One region of the Pseudoduganella sp. GW821-FHT05F09 genome, then DNA from elsewhere that is predicted to be linked to it. Evidence: predicted binding sites of a transcription regulator. Region 1 holds the regulator's gene; each other region holds the start of a gene.
The links. The regulator sigma-54, encoded in region 1, starts transcription at its own class of promoters, with help from an activator protein. The targets are predictions, from matches to a motif close to TGGCANGNAANCTGCTTT.
Positions count from the first base shown of each region.

Region 2: AC07S4_RS26375 (PEP-CTERM sorting domain-containing protein) is a predicted target of sigma-54. The motif match lies at 1,805-1,822, and genes of this name have one in related genera.
Region 3: prpB (methylisocitrate lyase) is a predicted target of sigma-54. The motif match lies at 3,101-3,118, and genes of this name have one in related genera.
Region 4: glnA (type I glutamate--ammonia ligase) is a predicted target of sigma-54. The motif match lies at 1,389-1,406, and genes of this name have one in related genera.

Region 1 is NZ_JBWKSD010000007.1:89,330-95,006, forward strand. Features, by position in the region: gene lptC (LPS export ABC transporter periplasmic protein LptC) at 1-372, shown strand, start outside; gene lptA (lipopolysaccharide transport periplasmic protein LptA) at 387-983, shown strand; gene lptB (LPS export ABC transporter ATP-binding protein) at 986-1,747, shown strand; gene AC07S4_RS22165 (RNA polymerase factor sigma-54) at 1,763-3,247, shown strand; gene hpf (ribosome hibernation-promoting factor, HPF/YfiA family) at 3,317-3,673, shown strand; gene AC07S4_RS22175 (enoyl-CoA hydratase/isomerase family protein) at 3,769-4,848, shown strand; gene rapZ (RNase adapter RapZ) at 4,873-5,677, opposite strand, start outside.
Region 2 is NZ_JBWKSD010000010.1:7,879-13,555, reverse strand. Features, by position in the region: gene AC07S4_RS26385 (carboxymuconolactone decarboxylase family protein) at 1-374, opposite strand, end outside; gene AC07S4_RS26380 (MerR family transcriptional regulator) at 355-795, opposite strand; gene AC07S4_RS26375 (PEP-CTERM sorting domain-containing protein) at 876-1,673, opposite strand; gene AC07S4_RS26370 (YceH family protein) at 2,041-2,718, opposite strand; gene AC07S4_RS26365 (glycerate kinase type-2 family protein) at 2,771-4,000, opposite strand; gene AC07S4_RS26360 (dicarboxylate/amino acid:cation symporter) at 4,074-5,438, opposite strand; gene AC07S4_RS26355 (tartrate dehydrogenase) at 5,506-5,677, opposite strand, start outside.
Region 3 is NZ_JBWKSD010000011.1:180,075-185,751, reverse strand. Features, by position in the region: gene acnD (Fe/S-dependent 2-methylisocitrate dehydratase AcnD) at 1-1,004, opposite strand, end outside; gene prpC (bifunctional 2-methylcitrate synthase/citrate synthase) at 1,004-2,155, opposite strand; gene prpB (methylisocitrate lyase) at 2,181-3,068, opposite strand; gene prpR (propionate catabolism operon regulatory protein PrpR) at 3,230-4,870, shown strand; gene AC07S4_RS28190 (DUF6328 family protein) at 5,053-5,520, shown strand; gene AC07S4_RS28185 (S41 family peptidase) at 5,533-5,677, opposite strand, start outside.
Region 4 is NZ_JBWKSD010000002.1:570,566-576,242, reverse strand. Features, by position in the region: gene AC07S4_RS07810 (TonB-dependent receptor plug domain-containing protein) at 1-680, shown strand, start outside; gene AC07S4_RS07805 (rhodanese-like domain-containing protein) at 735-1,193, opposite strand; gene glnA (type I glutamate--ammonia ligase) at 1,475-2,890, shown strand; gene AC07S4_RS07795 (DUF4124 domain-containing protein) at 2,990-3,478, shown strand; gene glnL (nitrogen regulation protein NR(II)) at 3,522-4,631, shown strand; gene ntrC (nitrogen regulation protein NR(I)) at 4,700-5,677, shown strand, end outside.

The DNA.
Region 1 (5,677 bases):
CTGGTGCACCGGCCCATCGACGACGCCTCGGAGATCGACAAGCCGGTGGTGCGCAACCTGAGCAGCGCGCACCCGCCGATGGACATGAAGGCCGACCACGCCCGCGTGGACGAGAACAACTCGCGCGTGCAGTTGAAGGGCAATGTGCAGATCGACCGCGCAGCGCAGGACAAGGGCCAGGCGATGCAGATGACGACGCAGGCGCTCACCGTCTACCCGGACGAGGACCGCATGGAAACCAACCAGGCCGTGCAGATCGTGCAGGGCGGCGCCACCGCCACCGGCGCGGGCATGAAGGCGAACAACGCCACGCGCCAGGTTGTACTGCAGGGACGCGGGCGGATTGTGTATCCGCCGGCGCAAACTAAATAGTGAATGGACAGACGATGAAAAAACTCCTGATTTCGGCCCTGCTGCTGTGCGCGGCCGGGCTGGTGCAGGCCGAGAAGGCCGACTCCACCAAGCCCACGCTGATCGACTACGACAACGCCGACGTCGACGACGTCAAGCAGATCAGCACCTTCACCGGCAACGTGGTGCTCACGCGCGGCACGCTGCTGATGAAAGCGGCCAAGGCGGTCGTGACCAAGGACCCGCAAGGTTACCAGTACGTGACGCTCACCAGCGCCGGCGGCAAGCCGACCACCTTCCGCCAGAAGCGCGACGGCGAAGGCGAGCAGTGGATGGAAGGCGAGGCCGAGCGCATCGAATACGACGGCAAGAACGAGCTGGTGAAGCTGTTCGTGCGCGCCAAGGTGCGCCGCCTGGAAGGCAGCAAGCCGAGCGACGAAGTGTCGGGCGAGTTCATCTCCTACGACAGCCGCCGCGAGCAGTTCAGCGTGCGCAACACCGCCAGCGGCGAAGGCAAGACCGGCGGCGGCCGCGGCACCATGGTGATCCAGCCGTCCACGCCCAAGCCGGCCGCCCCGGCCGCTCCTGCTGCGCCGGCCGCGCCGGTACAGCAACCGCCAGCGGGGAAATAACCATGGCTGAAGCAATGCAAAGCTGCGCCAGCACCCTGGTGGTGCGCGGACTGCAGAAGTCCTACGGCAAGCGCCAGGTGGTGCACGACGTGTCGCTGCAGGTGGAATGCGGCGAAGTGGTGGGCCTGCTGGGCCCCAACGGCGCCGGCAAGACCACCTCCTTCTACATGATCGTGGGCCTGGTGCCGTCCGACGCGGGCAGCATCGACATCGCCGGCGTGGACGTGTCGAGCATGCCCATCCACCAGCGCGCCACGCTGGGCCTGTCCTACCTGCCGCAGGAGGCTTCGGTGTTCCGCAAGCTGACGGTGGAGGAGAACATCCGCGCCGTGCTGGAGATCCAGAAGGTCAACGGCAAGGCGCTGAGCAAGCAGGAGATCAACGAGCGCCTGGACCGCCTGCTGGCCGACCTGCAGATCGAGAAGCTGCGCGAGAACGCGGCGCTGTCGCTGTCGGGCGGCGAGCGCCGCCGGGTGGAGATTGCGCGCGCGCTGGCCACCAACCCGCGCTTCGTGCTGCTCGACGAGCCGTTCGCCGGCGTCGATCCGATCGCCGTGATCGAGATCCAGCGCATCGTGCGCTTCCTCAAGGAGCGCGGCATCGGCGTGCTGATCACCGACCACAACGTGCGCGAGACGCTGGGCATTTGCGACCGCGCCTACATCATCAACCAGGGCAGCGTGCTGGCGTCCGGCCGTCCGGACGACATCATCGCCGACGAATCGGTGCGGCGCGTCTACCTCGGCGAACACTTCCGCATGTAATTCCTGACCCAGCCCATGAAACAGTCACTGCAACTCCGCACCTCTCAGCACCTGGCGCTGACGCCGCAACTGCAGCAGTCGATCCGATTGCTGCAGCTGTCCACGCTGGAGCTGCACCAGGAACTGGAACAGCTGCTGGGCGAAAATCCGCTGCTGGAGCGCCTGGATGATCCGCTGGACCGCTCGCTGCGCCTGCTCGGCGACGGCGCCATCAACCAGACCCAGTCCGACGGCGCCGACGCGTCGCCCGCCGACGTGGGCGCGCCGGCGCAGGACAGCGCGCCGGCCGGCGAGGGCGATCCCTTCGACGGCGCCGGCGGCGACAGCGCCAGCGGCGCCGAGGCCGACACCGACTGGAGCGACGCCGGCCGCAGCAAGGCGCCGGACGACGAGGACTCGCGCCCGCAGCTCGAAGCGAGCCACTGCACCCTGCGCGAGCACCTGATGGAGCAGATGCGCGTGACCGTGCAGCAGCCGCGCGACCGCGTGCTGATGGAGCTCATCATCGACGCGCTGGACGAGAACGGCTATCTGGAAGAGCCGCTGGAAGAGATCCATGCACGCCTGCCGGAAGAGGCGGACGTGGAGCTGGAAGAGCTGCAAACGGCGCTGACCCTGCTGCAAAGTTTCGACCCCATCGGCGTGGGCGCGCGCAGCGCCTCCGAGTGCCTGGCGCTGCAGATCAAGCGCATGCCCGGCGTGCCGCTGGTCACGCGCCGCATGGCCATCTGCATCGTGGAAAAACACCTGGCCTGGTTCGCGCAGCGCGAATTCAACAAGCTGAAAAAAGCCCTCGATTGCGACGACGAGGACCTGCGCGAAGCGCAGGCGGTGATACGCCAGTGCAATCCGCACCCGGGCGCCGAGTTCGCTTCCGACGTGTCCGACTACGTGGTGCCGGATGTGATCGTGAAGAAGGCGCGCAATGGCTGGCAGGTCTCCTTGAACAACGACGTGATGCCGCGCCTGCGCGTAAACGCGCTGTACGCCAACATGCTCAAGCAGGGCAAGGGCGAGTCGGCCATGGGCGCGCAGCTGCAGGAAGCCAAGTGGCTGATCAAGAATATGCGCCAGCGTTTCGACACGATTTTGCGCGTGGCGCAGGCGATAGTAGAAAGGCAAAAGAACTTTTTCAGCCATGGCGCGGTTGCCATGAGACCCCTTGTGTTGCGTGAAATTGCTGATACACTGGGACTACACGAGAGCACTATTTCTCGGGTAACAACTCAGAAATACATGCTGACTCCGCATGGGATGTTTGAGTTGAAATATTTCTTTGGCAGCCACGTCGCCACCGAAGCAGGAGGAGAAGCATCCTCGACGGCGATACGGGCGCTGATAGTGCAACTGACAGGAGCTGAAGACCCGAAAAATCCTTTATCCGACAGTAAGATTGCGGACATGCTGGGAGAACAGGGCATGGTAATTGCGCGACGGACTGTTGCCAAATATCGCGAAGCCTTGAAAATCCCTCCGGTAAGTCTGCGTAAAGCTTTGTAGTTTTACTTGGGTTCCCCTGCGCTCAAATAACATTCGATAGCGCATGAGCCCTTATCTTTAGGAGTGTGTATGAATCTCACCATCAGTGGACATCATCTCGAAGTGACCCCCGCCATCCGTGAATACGTGCAGAACAAGCTGGAACGGGTAAAGCGCCATTTCGATCAAGTTATTGATATTGCTGTCATCCTGACTGTAGATAACCTCACCGAGAAAGACAAAAGGCAAAAAGCCGAGATCAACCTGCGCATGTCCGGCAAGACTGTGTACGTGGAAAGCCTGTCGCAAGACCTGTATGCTGCCATCGATACGCTGATCGACAAACTGGACCGCCAAGTCATGAAGTACAAGGCCAAAGTGCAGGAGCATGGCCACGACGCCATCAAGCATCTCCCGGACACGTACGAGCCTGCCGCCACCGCATAAGACGGTCACCGGCACTCCCAACAAAGGGCGCATCTGGCGCCCTTTTTTGCGCCCGCGCTAAAATGGCTGTCTAACAATTATTGAGACAATCAGCCATGAGCGAGCACGTCATCACCCAGGTTGCCAACGCCGCCGGCATCATCACCCTCGACCGCCCCAAGGCGCTCAACTCCCTGTCCCTGTCCATGGTGCGCGCGCTGACCGCCGCGCTGCTGGCCTGGCGCGGCGATGCCGCCGTGGCCGCCGTCGTGATCCGCAGCAGCAGCGCGAAGGCCTTTTGCGCCGGCGGCGACATCCGCTTCTTCCATGAAGTGGGCAACGCCACGCCGCAGGGCGGCAGCGCGCTGCTGGAGGACTTCTTCACCGAGGAATACGCCCTCAACCACCTGATCCACTATTACCCTAAACCGTATATCGCATTAATGGACGGCGTGGTGATGGGCGGCGGCATGGGCATCTCGCAGGGCGGCCCCGGCTGCGGCGTGCGCATCGTGACCGACCGCACCAAGATGGCCATGCCGGAAGTGAACATCGGCCTGTTCCCGGACGTGGGCGGCAGCCATTTCCTGTCGCACGCGCCGGGCAGCCTGGGGCGCTACCTGGGCCTGACCGGGCTGACCGTGGGCGCGGCCGACGCGCTGTACGTGGGCCTGGCGGACTACTACGTGCCGGAGGCCCGCTGGAGCGCGCTGGGCGAGCTGCTGCAGGCCACGCCGGGCGCAGGGCTGCGCGATGCGGTCGCGGCCTTTGCGGGCGGCGTGGGCAGTGCTGGCGCTGGCGTGCTGGAAACCGAACGCGCCGCCATCGAGCGTCACTTCGCGGCGGACAGCGTGGCGGCCATCATGGCCTCGCTGGCGGGCGACGAGGGCGCGTTCGCGCAGAAGGCGCTGAAAGCCATGCAAAGCCGCTCGCCGCTGATGATGTGCGTGACGCTGGAGCTGTTGAAGCGCGGCGCGCGGATGGACGTGGCGGACTGCCTGCGCATGGAGCGCAACCTGGTGCGCCGCAATTTCGAACATGGAGAAGTGCTGGAAGGCGTGCGCGCGCTGGTGATCGACAAGGACAACGCGCCGAAATGGTCGCCCGCCACGCTGGAGGAGGTGACGCCGGAGATGGTGGAGGCCTTTTTCGCGCCGCCGTGGCCAGCGCACGCCCATCCTTTGCGCCACCTGTGACGGCGGGTTACGCGCCCTGATCCATCACGACTGCTCGCGGTGCCGCAACACCACACGTTCCGTCGGATGGAAATGCCGCGCGAGCCGCTCGGCCATATACACCGAGCGGTGCTGCCCGCCCGTGCAGCCCACCGCCACCGTCAGATAGCTGCGGTTATCGGTCTTGAACGACGGCAGCCACTTGCTGACGAAGTCGCGGATATCCTTGAACATTTCCTCCGCGCTGGGCTGCGCGTCCAGGAAGGCGATCACCGGCGCGTCGCGGCCCGTCATCGGGCGCAGCGCCAGGTCGTAATAAGGATTCGGAATCGCCCGCACATCGAACACGAAGTCCGCGTCCAGCGGCACGCCCACCTTGAAAGCAAAGGACTCGAAGAACAGCGTCAGCGGCGCGTTCTCGCTTTGCACCAGGTCCTTGATCCAGGCGCGCAGCTTGTTGGCGCTCAGCTCCGAGGTATCGATCACATGCCCCAGCTGCTCGATGGCCGACAGCCGCTCGCGTTCTTCCGAGATGCATTCGATCAGCGTGCGGCGCGCGGCCGGATTCTGGCCCGGCTTCAATTCATGCGACAGGGGATGGCTGCGGCGCGTTTCCGAGAAGCGCGCCACCAGCGAATGCGTGTTCGCCGTGAGATACATGATCTTGACGTCATGCCCCTGCTGGCGCAGGGCCTGCACGGCGTCCGGCAAGCTGGCCAGCGACTCGGCGCTGCGCGCGTCGACCGCCACGGCCAGCGCCTGCGCGCCCTCGTCGGTCAGCTGCAGCACCAGGTGCGCCAGCAGCGCCGGCGGCAGATTGTCCACACAATAATAGCCCGTGTCCTCGAGG
Region 2 (5,677 bases), on a different contig from region 1:
ATTTCGTGCACTGCAAAGACTTCCTTGGCCGCGAACACGCCGTTCAATGCGGCGGGGAAGCCTGCATAGAGGCTCATTTGCAGCATGGTCTCGATGATTTCGGTGCGGGAAAGGCCGACATTCAGCGCAGCGGCGATATGCACCTTGAGCTGCGGCTGCGCCGTGCCCAGCGCGGTGAGCGCGGCGACGGTGGCCAGTTCGCGCTGCTGCAGCGTCAGGCCGGGGCGGGAATAGATGTCGCCGAAGCCGAATTCGATGATGTATTTGCCCAGGTCCGGACTGATGTCCGCCAGCGACTCAATCACCTTGTCGCCGGCGCTGCCGTCTACTTCGCGCAGGCGCGCCAATCCCCGTTCATATCGCGTGCTTTCCATGCTGTTTCTCCTTTGATTGCAGTTCGGATTCCAAAGTGGAGTACAGCGCAATTTTCTGGTGCAGATAGGCCAGCGTTTCCTGCATCGCCCTCACCTCTTCCTCGACGGCGGCGGTGTGCCGGGCCAGCATGGCTTTGCGTTCGGCCACGCTGGACAGCAGCTCGCCCTGCTCCCGCAATTGCGCATAACGCTGCATCTCTTCGATCGACATGCCGGTGGCGCGCAGCCGCAACAGGAAAGCTATCCAGTTGAGATCCTCGGTCCGGTAAAGCCGGTGGCCATTGCTACGGCGCGGAATCGGCTTGATCAAGCCTATCCGCTCGTAGTAGCGCAGCGTATGGACGCTCAGCCCGGACGCCTCGGCCGTCTGTTGTATCGTGAGTGAAGCTATCATGAGGCCATGGTAGAAGTTGGAGTGCACTCGAAGTCAAGCGTTCACCCCGCTCGGCGCCCATGGGCGAATGTCCTGCGGCCGGCGGGTGCGTGAGTTAGTTGCTTGCCTTACGCACGCCGGCGCCGACGGATCAGACCGATGCCAACGAGGAGCGGAACGGTGAGAGCTAATGTGCCGGGCTCCGGGACGGTGCTAGCCGGGATGGCTGACGCTTGGAAGTTGTCAGCGGCGGTTGTCGACGAATACAGGAAGAAACCTGGATACAACTTCGCAGCACTCGCCATCGCCGACGAAGTAAACGAGAAGGACTGGGAAGTGAGAAGCGTCGGCGCAACGAGCCCGGTGAGACCCAGATCATACACGCTCGCCACCCCCGTATAGCTGTTCTGGGCCGTCTCAGTCAAACTGAACGTCTCCCGGAACCAATTGCCAGGGGTCATGGTCACGTTCGAAAAGCTCCCCGATGTAAAGCCGTTCCTCGTGAAAGACTTCGATGTCGAAGAGCCATAGGTTTCAATCCAAATATCATTGCTGCCGCCAAAATTGCCGTTGGTCGCGGTGGTGAAACCAAGGCGGATGTCGGGGCCGCTGCCCTGCAATGCCATCTTGTAATCCAGCGAGACAAAGAAGCTGCTGCCTACCTTGTTTTCAGACCCGGTCATGTAGATCGCTGCAGCGCTGGAATAGCTGCTGCTTGTCGAGGTGATACCACCGCCTCCGCCGACCCCAGCACTCGCGCCGAATATGAATCCGGTTGACGCACCGCCGTTGAGGCTGAATTGGCTCAGGTCCGCTGCAGTTCCAAACGGGATCACACCTGCATATGCGGTGCTGAATGCGAATGTCAGAACCGCCGAGAGCGCGAGCTTTGGAACGACACTGGAAAGAGAATTGCTAATTTTCATCAATAAACCTTTTGTTGAGTACGATCGGTGACACGAAGTCTGATAGCGCTGGGGAGATAAATTCGGGCTGAGCCCCTCGGCAAGCCCTTACATATTTCCCCCGATGCAATGAGTGTTCTTCCCACGCACCATAAGCACGATCTATGCCACATCGAACCCGTCAAAAAAATAACTTTACAATCAACAACATAAGTTTTTCTTGGGAATTTTTTATTTTCTTGTGTAAAGTTTTCCGACACGCGGGACGGCCATTCGCCATCCCAATAGAATTTGATGACGTGTTATCGGCGGAGATCGCCGGCAAGGGGGGAAATCCAGCCCAGCACGAGATCCGGATCCTTCGCCAATAGCCTGAATCGCCAGCAAACTATTCGAACTGTTTCTTGAACTGCTCGAACTGGGCGGCCAGGTCGGTGAAGTCCTGGCGCAGTTGGGCGACTTCGGCTTCGAGCTGGGCGACGCGGCTGCCCTGGGCCGGGGTGCTGGTGCTGCCGCCGTAGCTGGCGGCGGTTTCTTCGCGCGCCAGCGCTTCTTCGCCTTGCAGCAGGTGGCCGTAGCGCGGCTCCTTGGTGCCCGGCGCCAAAGGCAGCTTGGCCGCCAGCGGCGGGTATTTGTCGATCAGGAATTGCAGTGCCAGCTCCACGTCGGCCACGGACTTGAAGTCGTGCAGGCGGCCGGTGCGGGTGCGGATTTCGCCTGCGGTCTGCAGGCCGCGCAGCATCAGCACCGTCAGCACGGCCACCTTGTCCTGCTCCAGCGACCATTTGATGCGCATGCGGTGCTCGTACTTGGTCACGCGCGCGCCGGCCTGCGTGATGCCGTTGACGAACTTGCGCTGCATGAGCCGCTGCAGCACGTCGGCCACGGTTTCCTCCGAAATCGACATCACCGGGTCGCGGCTGGAGAGCTGGTTGCAGCCGTTGGTGATGGCGTTCAGCGACATCGGGTAGTTGTCGGGCGTGAGGGCTTCTTTTTCCGCCAGGACGGCGAGCACGCGGGTCTCGAATGGGTCCAGCAGGTTGGCGTTGTCCGCTTCGTTAGTCATGCATATTCCTTCATTCGACAAGTTACATAGCCGAATTTACCATAATCTACCTTCAGGTAATAAGGATGGCGCGGAAGTCGTTGACGTTGGTGAGCGTGGGGCCGGTCACGACGGAGTCGCCCAGGGCCTGGAAAAAGCCGTGGCCGTCGTTGTTGTCGAGGCTGAGCCGGGGCCGCAGGCCTTGCGCGGCCGCGCGCGACAGCGTGTCCGGCGTGAGGATGGCGCCGGCGATTTCTTCCACGCCGTCCACGCCGTCGGTGTCGCCCGCCAGCGCGTACACGCCCTCCTGCCCTTCCAGCGCCACGGCCAGCGCCAGCAGGAATTCAACATTGCGACCGCCCCGGCCCTGGCCGCGCAGCGTGACCGTGGTCTCGCCGCCGGAGAGCAGGACGCAGGGCTTTTCGAACGGCTCGCCGTACCGCGCTGCGTAGCGCGCCATGCCCGCCATGGCCTTGCCGACGTCGCGCGCTTCGCCTTCCAGGCTGTCGCCGAGGATGTAGGTGCGGATGCCCGCGCCGCGCGCCACGCGGGCGCTGGCTTCCAGCGCCATGCGCGGCGTGACGGCCATGCGCAGTTCGGACGCGGCCAGGCGCGCGTCGCCGGGTTTGACGGTTTCGCCTTCGCCGCTGCGCAGCAGCGCCAGCACGCTGTCCGGGGCGGCGATGCGGTAGCGCGACAAGATGGCCAGCGCGTCCGCGCAGGTGCTGGGGTCCGGCGCGGTGGGGCCGGAGGCGATGTCGATGGGGTCGTCTCCCGGCACGTCGGAAATCAGCAGCGTCACCACCCGGGCCGGCGCGCAGGCTGCGGCCAGCCTGCCGCCCTTGATGGCCGAGATGTGGCGGCGCACGCAATTCATCTCGGAGATGGTGGCGCCGCTGGCCAGCAAGGCCTGGTTGACGGCCTGCTTCTCCGCCATGGTGATGCCGGGCGCGGGCAACGGCAGCAGCGCGGAGCCGCCGCCGGAGACCAGGCAGATCACCAGGTCGTCCGGGCCCAGGCCCCGCACGAGGTCCAGCATGCGCTGCGCGGCGCGGTGGCCTGCTTCGTCCGGCACCGGGTGCGCGGCTTCGGCGATCTCGATGCGCTCGCACGGCACAGCGTAGCCGTAGCGGGTGACGACCAGCCCCTCCAGTTGTCCGGGCCAGTTGCACTCGACCGCCTGCGCCATCGCCGCGCTGGCCTTGCCCGCGCCGATGACGATGGTGCGGCCCTTCGGCGGCGGCGGCAGATGCGGCGGGATGCACAGTGCCGGCTGCGCGGCGGCGATGGCGGCGTCGAACATGTCGCGCAGCAGGCGGCGTTCCCAACCGGCGGCGGCAGCGGCGCCTGCCTCTCCGTGCGCTGCTTCGATCAGCTTAGCCATGGCGCACCGCTCCTTCCATGGCCATGCGCACCACCGGCTGCGGCGCGTCTTCAACATCCCTGGCAAGCGGCTCGCCGTACAGGACGTCCATGTCCGCCGTGCCGTTCAGCACTGCTTCGGCCCGCGCCCGGTCCAGGCCTCCGACCCAGCGCGCAATCGCCATGGTGCCGACCGCGTTGCCTATGGTATTGGTGATGGCGCGCGCTTCGGACATGAAGCGGTCCACTCCCAGCAGCAGCACCATGCCCTCCACCGGTATCTTGCCCATGGAGGCCAGCGTGGCGGCCAGGGTGATGAAACCGGAACCGGTAACGCCCGCCGAACCTTTGGAGGTCAGCATCAGCACGCCCAGCACCAGCAGCTGGTCCATCAGCGACAGATGGGTATTGGTGGCCTGCGCAATGAAGATGGCGGCCATGGTGTAGTAGATGCACTGCCCGTCCGGATTGAAGGTCAGCCCCGACGGCACCACCAGGCCCACCACCGGCTTGGAGCAGCCCACCTGCTCCAGCTTGTGCATTAGCTGCGGCACCACGGATTCGGACGAGCTGGTGCCCAGCACAGTGAAGATCTCGGCCCGCAGGTATTTGAGGAACTTCCACAGGCTGAAGCCGGAGATGCGCGCCACCACGCCCAGCACCACGAACACGAACAGGAAGCAGGTCAGATACATGGTGCCCATGAGCTGCGCCAGCTTGGCGATGGACGAGAAGCCGTATTTGCCCACCGTGAAGGAGATGGCGCCGAAGGCCGCAATCGGCGCCACCCGCATCACCAGGCCCACGATGTAGAACATGGCGTTCGAGAAGGACTCCAGGAAGCTCACCACCGGCTTGGCGCGGCTGCCCAGGTGCGCCAGCGCCACGCCGAACATGATGGAGAACACGAGAATCTGCAGGATCTCGTTCTTGGCGAAGGCGTCCACCACGCTGCCCGGTATCATGCCCAGCACGAAGTCCATAAAGGAGGCGGGTTTGGCGGCGGCCGCGGTGTAGCTGGAGATGCTCTTGGTGTCCAGCGTGTGCGGGTCGATATTCATACCCACGCCCGGCCCCACCAGGTTCACCGCCAGCAGGCCCAGGCCGAGCGCGAAGGTGGACATCACCTCAAAGTAAATCAGCGCGCGGCCGCCGACGCGGCCCAGGTCCTTCATGCTTTCCATCTTCGCGATGCCCAGCACCACGGTGGCGAAGATCACCGGCGCGAACACCATCTTGATCAGTTTGATGAAGGCGTCGCCCAATGGTTTGAGCTTGGCGCCCATCTCGGGGTCGAGCACGCCGAGCACGATGCCTGCGGCCACGGCGATGAGGACTTGCACATATAGCGTCCCCAGGAACTTGCGGGTTCTTTTCATGATCAGTCTCCGATATGAGTGAGCGCGCGGCGGCTCTGTGGCCGCCTAGGCGCGCGGGTGGCTTGCTTTATTTGCCGGCGCGGATGAATTCGCACACTGCGCGGGTCACGTCGGCCGTGGTGGCGGTGCCGCCCAGGTCGGGCGTGTGGACCTTGTCCGCCGTGACGGCTTCAATGGCCTGCATCAGGCGCTTGGCGGCTCCCTCTTCGCCCAGGTGCTCCAGCATCATGGCGGCGGTC
Region 3 (5,677 bases), on a different contig from region 1:
GTTTCCTTGGCATACACCTCCACCAGGTCCACCAGCGCGGCGTCGCGGCCGGTGAGCTTGAGGTACTTGATGGTCTGCTCGTCGATGTAGAACATGGCGGCGGTGGAACCGAATTCCGGCGCCATATTGGAGATGGTGGCTCGGTCGCCCAGCGTGAGGTGCGAAGCGCCCTCGCCGAAGAACTCCAGGTAGGACGACACCACTTTTTCCTTGCGCAGGAATTCGGTCAGCGCCAGCACCGTGTCGGTGGCGGTGATGCCTTCGCGCGGCTTGCCGGTCAGCTCCACGCCGATGATGTCGGGCAAACGCATCCACGAGGCGCGGCCCAGCATCACGCTTTCCGCTTCCAGTCCGCCCACGCCGATGGCGATCACGCCCAGCGCGTCCACCATAGGCGTGTGCGAGTCGGTGCCCACCAGCGTGTCCGGATAGGCCACGCCGTCCTGCACCTGCACCACCGGCGACATGCGCTCCAGGTTGATCTGGTGCAGGATGCCGTTACCCGGCGGGATCACGTCGACGTTCTTGAACGCCTTCTTGGTCCAGTTGATGAAGTCGAAGCGGTCTTCGTTGCGGCGGTCTTCAATGACGCGGTTCTTGTTGAAGGCGTCCGGATCGAAACCGCCGCATTCCACCGCCAGCGAGTGGTCCACCACCAGCTGGGTGGGAACTACGGGGTTGACCAGTGCAGGGTCGCCGCCTTGCAGGGCAATGGCGTCGCGCAAGCCGGCCAGGTCCACCAGGGCGGTCTGGCCCAGGATGTCGTGGCAGACCACGCGCGCAGGGAACCACGGGAAGTCCAGGTCGCGCTTGCGCTCGATGAGCTGGGACAGCGAGGCGTTCAGCGTGGCGGGCTCGCAGCGGCGCACCAGGTTTTCGGCCAGCACGCGCGAGGTGTAGGGCAGCTTGTCGTAAGCGCCCGGCTGGATGGCGTCGACGGCGGCGCGCGCGTCGAAGAAGTCCAGCTTGGTGCCCGGGAGGGCTTTGCGGTGTAGCGTATTCATTATTTGCGGTCCTTGATAGGAACGAATTTCAGATCGTCCGGGCCGACGTAGTTTGCACTCGGGCGAATGATCTTGTTGTCGATACGCTGCTCGATGATGTGGGCGGCCCAGCCGGACGTGCGCGAGATGACGAACAGCGGCGTGAACATGGCGGTCGGCACGCCCATCATGTGGTAGGACACGGCGGAGAACCAATCCAGGTTGGGGAACATCTTCTTGATTTCCCACATGACCGATTCCAGGCGCTCGGCGATGTCGAACATCTTGGTCGAACCGGCTTCTTCGGACAGCTTGCGCGCCACTTCCTTGATGACCACGTTGCGCGGGTCGGAGATGGTGTACACAGGGTGGCCGAAGCCGATCACCACTTCCTTGTTTTCCACGCGCTTGCGGATGTCCGCTTCGGCTTCGTCGGCGTTCTCGTAGCGCTTCTGGATCTCGAAGGCGAATTCGTTGGCGCCGCCGTGTTTCGGGCCGCGCAGCGCGCCGATGGCGCCGGTGATGGCCGAGTGGATGTCCGAACCCGTGCCGGCGATCACGCGGCTGGTGAAGGTGGAAGCATTGAACTCGTGCTCCGCGTACAGGATCAGCGACACGTGCATGGCTTTGACCCACGAGTCGCAAGGCTTCTCGCCGTGCAGCAGGTGCAGGATGTGGCCGCCGATGGAGTCGTCGTCGGTTTCCACTTCGATGCGTTTGCCGGAGTGGCTGAAGTGGTACCAGTACATCAGCATGGAGCCGAAGGAAGCCATCAGGCGGTCGGCGATGTCGCGCGCGCCAGGCACGTTGTGGTCGTCCTTCTCGGGCAGCACGCAGCCCAGCACGGACACGCCGGTGCGCATCACGTCCATCGGGTGGGCCGACGCGGGCAGCGCTTCCAGCGCGGCTTTCACGGCCTGCGGCAGGCCGCGCAGCGATTTCAATTTGGTCTTGTAGGCGTTCAGTTCCGACTGGGTCGGCAGCTTGCCGTGCACCAGCAGGAAGGCGATTTCTTCGAACTCGCTGGTGGTGGCCACGTCCAGGATGTCGTAGCCGCGATAGTGCAGGTCATTGCCGGTCTTGCCGACGGAGCACAGCGCGGTATTGCCGGCGGTGACGCCGGACAGGGCGACGGATTTCTTGGGCTTGAAGGTTGGGGCTTGTTCGGTCATTTTCGAGGTCTCCTTGAATTCTGGCTTATTTCTTTTGCGCGGCGAACAGCGCGTCGAGCTTCTGCTCGAAGTCGTGGTAGTTGATGCGGTCGTACAGTTCGGCGCGGGTCTGCATGGTGTCGAGCACGTTCTGCTGCGTGCCGTCGCGGCGGATGGCGCCGTAGACGTTTTCAGCGGCCTTGTTCATGGCGCGGAAGGCGGACAGCGGGTACAGCACCAGGCCCACGTCGGCGGTGCGCAGCTCGTCCACGGTGAACAGCGGGGTGGAACCGAATTCGGTGATGTTGGCCAGGATGGGCACGCCCACCGCCTTGGCGAACTGCTTGTACATGTCCAGCGAGATCATCGCTTCCGGGAAGATCATGTCGGCGCCGGCTTCCACGCAGGCCACCGCGCGCTCGATGGCGGCGTCCAGGCCTTCCACGGCCAGCGCGTCGGTGCGCGCCATGATGACGAAGTTTTCGTCGGTGCGGGCGTCCACGGCGGCCTTGATGCGGTCCACCATCTCCTGCTTGGTGACGATCTCCTTGCCCGGACGGTGGCCGCAGCGCTTGGCGCCCACCTGGTCTTCAATGTGCATGGCGGCGGCGCCGAACTTGATCATGGACTTGACGGTGCGCGCCACGTTGAAGGCGGAGGCGCCGAAGCCGGTGTCCACGTCCACCAGCAGCGGCAGGTCGCACACGTCGGTGATGCGGCGCACGTCGGTCAGCACGTCGTCCAGGCTGGAAATGCCCAGGTCGGGCAGGCCCAGCGAGCCGGCGGCAACGCCGCCGCCGGACAGGTAGATGGCCTTGAACCCGGCGCGCTTGGCCAGCAGGGCGTGGTTGGCGTTGATGGCGCCGACAACCTGCAGCGGGGATTCTTCCTGGACGGCTTTGCGGAACGCGGCGCCTGCGGAGTACTGGCTCATGTGATGCCCTTTCAAGTTAGGTTGCAGCCAGTATTGCAAGCCCCGTGCCAGCAGGTGAACCATAGCAAAATCAAGCACTTGGCTCTATGAATGCACTATAGTCCTGTTTCATTTTGAAACACTGAAACATCACGTTGCGAAACATGGCCTATAATTGAAACATGCGCCCATCCGCCCCGCCGCCCTTCGACCCCGCCGACAAACCCGTGATCTGGACGGTGGCCGTATCGCGCCTGTCCGAGCTGTTCCGCGATATCACGCTGGAATACGACAACCTGGCCACCATCGAGCCGGTCAACCTGGGCTTTGACGAGGCGGCGCGCCATATCCGCGAACGCATGGCCACCGAGCGCTGCGACGCGGTGATCGCGGCCGGCTCGAACGCGGCCTATCTGAAGGGCCGCCTGTCGGTGCCGGTGGTGATCGCCAAGGCCAGCGGCTTCGACGTGATGCAGGCGCTGGCGCGGGCGCGGCGCGTGTCCGAGCGCATCGCCGTCGTCACCTACCAGGAGAAAATGCCCGAGCTGTCCGAATTCGCCGCCACCTTCGGCTTCGGCGTGGAGCAGCGCACCTACGCCACCGAGGAGGACGCGCGCGCGCAGATCAACGAACTCAAAGCCTCCGGCGTGCGCGCCATCGTCGGCGCCGGGCTGATTACCGACCTGGCCGAAGAGGCCGGGCTGACGGCGGTGTTCGTGTACTCAGCCGCATCGATACGGCGCGCCTTCGACGACGCGCTGGAGATGGCGCGCCTGACCCAGCTCGAATCGAACCGTGCGCGCAGCCGCCTGGGCGTGGTGGCGGACACGCTGCGCGCGCGGCACGGCCTGAACGATTTGCGCGGCGATTCAGCCGCCATGGAGAAGATGCGCCAGGCCGTGGTGCTGTACGCGAAGTCGCCCGCCACGGTGCTGATACAGGGCGAAACCGGCTGCGGAAAGGAACTGGTGGCACAGGCCATCCACCGCGAGGCGCCGCGCAGCCTGGGCGCCAGCCGGCCCTTTGTGGCGGTCAACTGCGGCGCCATCGCCGAATCGCTGCTCGAGTCCGAGCTGTTCGGACACGAGGAAGGCGCCTTCACCGGCGCGCGGCGCGGCGGGCACGCGGGCCTGTTCGAAGCGGCCAACCGGGGCACGCTGTTCCTGGACGAGATAGGCGAAATGCCCTTGGCGCTGCAAACGCGCCTGCTGCGGGTGCTGGAGGAACGGGAGGTGGTGCGGGTGGGCGGCACGCGGCCCATCGCCATCAATGTGCGCATCATCAGCGCCACGCACTGCGACCTGGAACAGCGCGTACGCGAAGGCCGCTTCCGGGCCGACCTGTTCTACCGTCTTGCCGTGCTGCGCCTGGCGCTGCCGCCGCTGCGCGAACGGCGCGAAGATATCGTGCCGCTGGCCGAGTGGTCGCTGAAAAATGCATTGGCGGCGCTGGGCGCGCGGCCGCATCCCAATCTGCACGCCGAGATCAGCGCCTGCACCCCGCTGCTGCTGGGCTACGGCTGGCCCGGCAATGTGCGCGAGCTGCGCAATCTGACCGAACGGCTGGCGCTGTTCCTGGCCGCCGAACCGCTGCAGGCGCTCACGCCGGGCTTTGTGCTCAGTGTCGCCCCCGAGCTGCAAGCCAGCGCCAGCACGCTTGCCGGCGCACCGCCGCCGCCTCCAGCAGCAATCCCCGGCGCCCCGGAAAGCGCTAGCGCCGTGCTGGCCCGCTTCGGCGGCCGCCGCGACGCCGCCGCCGACCACCTCGGCATCAGCCGCACCACCCTCTGGCGCCGCCTGCGCGCCGAACAGTCCTCCACCTAACCACAAGCGAACTGAGCCGCATTCGGGGCTCGGCGTCCCCGTCTGCCCCTAAATGCGCGCTCCCTGACTACAAGCGGACTGAGCCGCATTCGGGGTCAGACCCCGAATGCGGCTCAGTTCGCTGAAGGGCGCGCCACGCGGGCGGGGGCGGCGCTAGAATCGCCTCATCAATGGAGGCGTTTATGCGTGATCAGGTGGAGGCGGAATCGCTGAAGGAGCAGATGGGCCGGGTGATCGAGGAGGCGCGCATGGTGCTGCCCGGCGTGCAGGCGCTGTTCGGCTTCCAGACCATCGCCGTGTTCAACGAGCCCTTCAAGCAGCTGCCCATGCTGGTGCAGGACTGCCACGTGGCGGCACTGGCGCTGGTGGTGGTGGCGATCGCCCTCGTGATGATGCCGGCCGCTTACCATCGCCAGGCCGAGCCTTTCCATATTTCGCGGCGCGCGATCGCGCTGTCTTCGCGCTGCATCTGCTACGCGCTGGCGCCCTTGGCGGCCGCCATTTCGCTGGACGTGTTCGTGGTGCTGCAAATGGTGACCGGCGACACCGCCCTCGCCGCATGCAGCGGGGGCGGCGCCTTCGCGCTGCTGATTACCATGTGGTTCGGTTACCCGCAGCTGATGCGGCGCAAACTCGGCCGCGCCGGCTGACTCGCCGGCTGACTATTTGCTCTTGTCCGGGAAGGCCGGACGCACAGGCCGCGCCGGCGGATTCTTCGCCAGCTCCGCCTTGATCACTTCGATCGCCTTCTCCAGCTGCGGATCGCGGCCCGCGATCACTTCGGCCGGCGTCTGCTCCACTTCGATG
Region 4 (5,677 bases), on a different contig from region 1:
CGGTGAACGTGACGGCGGACGCCTTCCACATCAAGATCAAGGACCGCATCGTGCTGTCCGAGAACCTGACGGCGACCAATGTGCGCGACTTCCTGACCAAGCAGGGCTTTATCGGCGTGGGCGGCGGGCGTTTCTTCATCAACGGCGTGGACACCACCACCAAGGGCATCGACATCGTCACCAGCTGGCCGGTGCAGACCAACGGCTACGGCAAGCTGGACTTCACGGTGGCGGGCAACTACACCAAGACCGACGTGACCAAGGTGCCGGTCACGGCCCAGCTGGCGGCGCTGTCGCCGGCGCCGGTGCTGTTCGACCGCGTCAACGTGCTGACCTTCACCGACGGCACGCCCAAGACCAAGTTCATCGGCAGCAGCACCTGGTCCTACGGCGCCTTCGGCGTGACGGCGCGCGCCACCCGCTACGGCAAGATCCTGGCGCCGGGCACCACCGCCGCGCTGGACTTCTGGATGAGCGCCAAGACGCTGGTGGACCTGGAAGGGCGCTACGCCATCACCAAGCAGCTGTCGCTGGCGGTGGGCGCGGACAACCTGTTCGACCAGTATCCGGACGCCTACCCGGCCGCGCTCAACACGACGGGTAACGCGCCGTATTCGAACTACTCGCCGTTCGGCCGTTCGGGACGCTTTGTGTACGCGCGCCTGAATTACAGCCTGTAAGTCGCGGGCCTGCAGGCGGGTTAGGCGCGCAGCGCCGTAACCCGCCGGTTCCGCCTAGGCGCCCAGCCAGGGCAGGCCGGCCTTGCACCAGCCGCCCACCTGCTTGCGGTGGCCTTCGGCGTCCTTGTCCCCTTCAAAGCCTTCCAGGATGTCGTAGCACTGCGTGTAGCCGTGCTCGGTCGCCAGCTTGGCGGCGTGGCGCGAGCGCACGCCGGAGCGGCACAGGAACAGCAGCACGTCGTCCTTCTTCGCCACCGCCCCCAGCTGCTCCAGGAATTGCGGATTCGGCACGCCGCCCGGATAGGTGCTCCATTGGACTGCACCATGCTGGGACTCCGGGATGGCCACCCGGCCCACCCAGTCGCGCTCGGCATTGGTGCGCACATCGATCAGTTTCACTGCGCTGTCCGCGCCCAGCAGCGCGTGCGCTTCGGCGGGCGTAACGGCGCCCGCGTAGGGCAGGGCGGCGTCGCGGCTGCGCGCCCGCTCGAGGATGTCGGCAATACTGCTCATGGCACATTTCCCACTTCTGCTGTCAATATTGCGTTTATTATAGTGCCCGATCGTCCATGGAAGTTTTTTGCACCATGCCGATGCATTTTTCCAAAATGCCAAAATTTCGCACCGTAGAGGTGCATAATTTTGGATATGCACCAACATTGTGCGCATAAGATTATGCGCAAAAGTAGTGCAAGAGGGAAAATCCTCTGGCACGCTTCCTGCTTTAAGGAATGACGAGTTTCAAGCCGCACGCAACAGCGTGGGCTGCCCCACTTTTTCACTAGGAGAGACGCATGGCACTGACCGCCGCAGATGTATTGAAAATGGTACAAGATAACGAAGTGAAATTCGTTGATTTCCGCTTTGCTGACACCCGCGGCAAAGAACAGCACGTCACCGTGCCTGTATCGCACTTCGATATCGACAAGTTCGAATCCGGTCACGCCTTCGATGGCTCCTCGATCGCCGGCTGGAAAGGCATCGAAGCATCCGACATGATCCTGCTGCCTGACCCAGCAACCGCGAACATTGATCCGTTCATGGAAGAGACCACCCTGTTCATGCAGTGCGACGTGATCGAACCGTCGGACGGCAAGGGCTACGACCGCGACCCGCGCTCCATCGCCAAGCGCGCTGAAGCCTACCTGAAGTCGTCGGGCCTGGGCGACACCGCCTACTTCGGTCCTGAGCCAGAGTTCTTCATCTTCGATTCCGTCAAATGGAAAATCGACATGTCGGGCGCCAAGGTGCAGATCGACTCCGACGAAGCTTCCTGGTCGACCGACAAGGACATCGAAGGCGGCAACAGCGGCCACCGTCCTACCGTCAAGGGCGGCTACTTCCCAGTGCCGCCAGTGGACTCCTTCCAGGACATGCGTTCGGAAATGTGCCTGATCCTGGAATCGCTGGGCATCCCGGTTGAAGTGCACCACCACGAAGTGGCCGGCGCCGGCCAGAACGAAATCGGCACCAAGTTCTCGACCCTGGTCGAGCGCGCCGACTGGACCCAGAACCTGAAATACGTGGTCTGGAACGTGGCCCACAGCTACGGCAAGACCGCCACCTTCATGCCTAAGCCTATCGTTGGCGACAACGGTTCCGGCATGCACGTGCACCAGTCGATCTGGAAAGACGGCAAAAACCTGTTCGCCGGCGACGGCTATGCAGGCCTGTCCGACTTCGCGCTGTACTACATCGGCGGCATCATCAAGCACGCCAAGGCGCTGAACGCGATCACCAACCCAGGCACCAACTCGTACAAGCGCCTGGTGCCAGGCTACGAAGCGCCTGTGAAACTGGCTTACTCGGCACGCAACCGTTCGGCTTCGATCCGTATTCCACACGTGGCCAATCCTAAAGGCCGCCGTATCGAAACCCGCTTCCCGGATCCACTGGCAAACCCATACCTGTGCTTCGCAGCACTGATGATGGCCGGCCTGGACGGCGTGCAGAACAAGATCCATCCAGGTGAAGCAGCATCGAAAGATCTGTACCATCTGCCACCGGAAGAAGACGCGCTGATCCCGACCGTCTGCGCTTCGCTGGAAGAAGCCCTGGATCACCTGAACAAGGACCGCGAGTTCCTGACCCGCGGCGGCGTGTTCACCGATTCGATGATCGATGCCTACATCGAACTGAAAATGACCGAAGTGACCCGCATGCGCATGACGACCCACCCGGTCGAATTCGACATGTACTACTCGCTGTAATAGGCGATGCAGCGCCGGCTCCGGCCGGCCTGCAACCAGACGCGAGGACAGCAGCTGCTCTCCTCGCGTTTTTTTTACCGGATGTTGTATAGTCGGGGCATGACTACCTGGAATTTTGCACCTATCGCATTGTTGTTCGCTACTGGATTAGCCTCGGCCCAGGGACAGATTTTCCTGTGCGTGGACGCCAGCGGCCACAAGGAACTGACCGACAGCCGCAAGCACGCCAACTGCAAGCCGCTGGATATCCCGGGCGCGATCCCGGCCCCTGCGCGCCGCGCCGAGGGCGCCGCCAAGCCGCGTGCGCCGGCGCCGGCCGCCACGCCTGGTGACTTCCCGCGCGTGGACAGCAGCGAGCAGAAGGCGCGCGACGCCGACCGCCGCCAGATCCTGCAGGAGGAGCTGAACGGCGAACTGGCCAAGCTGGCTGAGCTGCGCAAGGAGTTCAACGGCGGCGAGCCGGAGCGGCGCGGCGACGAGCGCAATTATGCGAAATACCAGGAGCGCGTGGCCAGCCTGAAGGACAGCATCAGCCGGTCCGAAAAGAACGTGGAAGCGCTGAAGCGCGAGATCCAGAATATCCGCTGATCCCGCTGCGGGCCGTTTCCGCACCATCCCCAAGGGGAGGCATATGAGCATCGTCACCAATATCGCCCGCGCGGCGGCCGCCCTGGCGCGCCCGCAATCGCTGGCCGGGCTGGAGCTGCTGGCGTCGGCCGTGATCCTGCTGGACGCCGAGGGCCTGATCACCTACGTCAACGCCGCCGCCGAGAACCTGCTGGAAAGCTCGGTCAAGGCGCTGTCGGGCCAGCGCTTCGCCGGCCTGTTCAGCAATCCCGACGAACTGGTCAACATCATCGCGCAGGCGCGCGCGCACAAGTTTTCCGACCTGCGGCAGGACCTGGCGCTCGAGCGCGCCGGCAAGGAGCCGCTGCAGGTGCACAGCATCGTGTCGGCGCTGGACGAGCCGCCCGGCGCGGTCCTGATCGAGCTGCGCGAGAACGTGCAGCAGCTCAAGCTGGACCGCGAGGAGCGCATCCTGGACCAGAGCCAGGTCAACAAGGAGCTGATACGCAACCTGGCGCACGAGATCAAGAATCCGCTGGGCGGCATACGCGGCGCGGCGCAGCTGCTGGAGATGGAGCTGCCGCCGCTGCACCTGGCCGAGCTGCGCGAGTACACCCAGGTCATCATCAAGGAGGCCGACCGCCTGCAGACGCTGGTGGACCGCCTGCTGGCGCCGCACCGCCGTCCGCACATCGTGGGCGACGTCAATATCCATGAAGTGTGCGAACGCGTGCGCAGCCTGATCCTGGCCGAGTTCCCGTCCGGCCTGGCGATACGGCGCGACTACGACGCCTCCATCCCCGAGTTCCGGGGCGACAAGGAGCAGCTGATCCAGACCGTGCTCAACATCGCGCACAACGCCGCCCAGGCGCTGTCGCAGCGCATCGAGCAGGGCGACGCCGAGCTGGTTTTGAAGACGCGGGTGGCGCGCCAGGTGACCCTGGCCAAGGTGCGCTACAACCTGGCATTAGATTTGCATATCATCGACAATGGACCGGGTATCGCACCCCAGATCCGCGACCGCATTTTCTACCCGCTGGTGTCGGGCCGGGAGGGCGGCAGCGGTTTGGGACTGACCTTGGCGCAGACCTTTGTGCAGCAGCACATGGGCGTGATCGAGTGCGAGAGCCGGCCTGGATATACGGACTTCAGGATCTTGCTGCCCCTGCCATAAGCGGGCGCGGCGCGATATTGGGGCCGGATCCCTTGATTGTTGATCCATCCGCGGGATACTGAGAACACATGAAGCCAATCTGGATAGTTGACGACGACGAATCGATCCGCTGGGTACTGGAAAAAGCCTTGGCCAGGGAAAGCCTGGCCACCAAGAGTTTTGCCAACGCGCGCGACGCCATCGCCGCGCTGGAGCACGAGACGCCGCAGGTGCTGGTGTCCGACATCCGCATGCCGGGTGACTCCGGCCTGGACCTGCTGCAGCTGGTCAAGTCGCGCCATCCCGGCCTGCCGGTCATTATCATCACAGCCTTCTCCGACCTGGACTCGGCGGTGGCGGCCTTCCAGGGCGGCGCCTTCGAATACCTGGCCAAGCCTTTCGACATCGACAAGGCCGTCGAGCTGATCCGCCGCGCGCTGGACGAGAGCCTGCGCGAGACCAGCGTGGAGTCCGGCCCGGCCGAGACGCCCGAGATCCTGGGCCAGGCCCCGGCCATGCAGGAGGTGTTCCGCGCCATCGGCCGCCTGTCGCAGTCGAACGTGACGGTGCTCATCACCGGCGAGTCCGGCACCGGCAAGGAGCTGGTGGCGCGCGCGCTGCACAAGCACAGCCCGCGCGCGGCCCAGCCCTTTATCGCGCTCAACACCGCCGCCATCCCGAAAGACCTGCTCGAGTCCGAGCTGTTCGGCCACGAGCGCGGCGCCTTCACCGGCGCCCAGACCACGCGGCGCGGCCGCTTCGAGCAGGCCGAGAACGGCACGCTGTTCCTGGACGAGATCGGCGACATGCCCTTCGATTTGCAGACCCGCTTGCTGCGCGTGCTGTCGGACGGCCATTTCTACCGCGTGGGCGGGCACCAGCCGCTGAAGGCCAATGTGCGCGTGATTACCGCCACGCACCAGAACCTGGAGCAGCGCGTGCGCGACGGCCTGTTCCGCGAAGACTTGTACCACCGCCTGAACGTGATCCGCCTGCGCCTGCCCAGTTTGAGGGAGCGCCGCGAGGACATCCCCATTTTGGTGCGGCACTTCCTGGTGCAGAGCGCC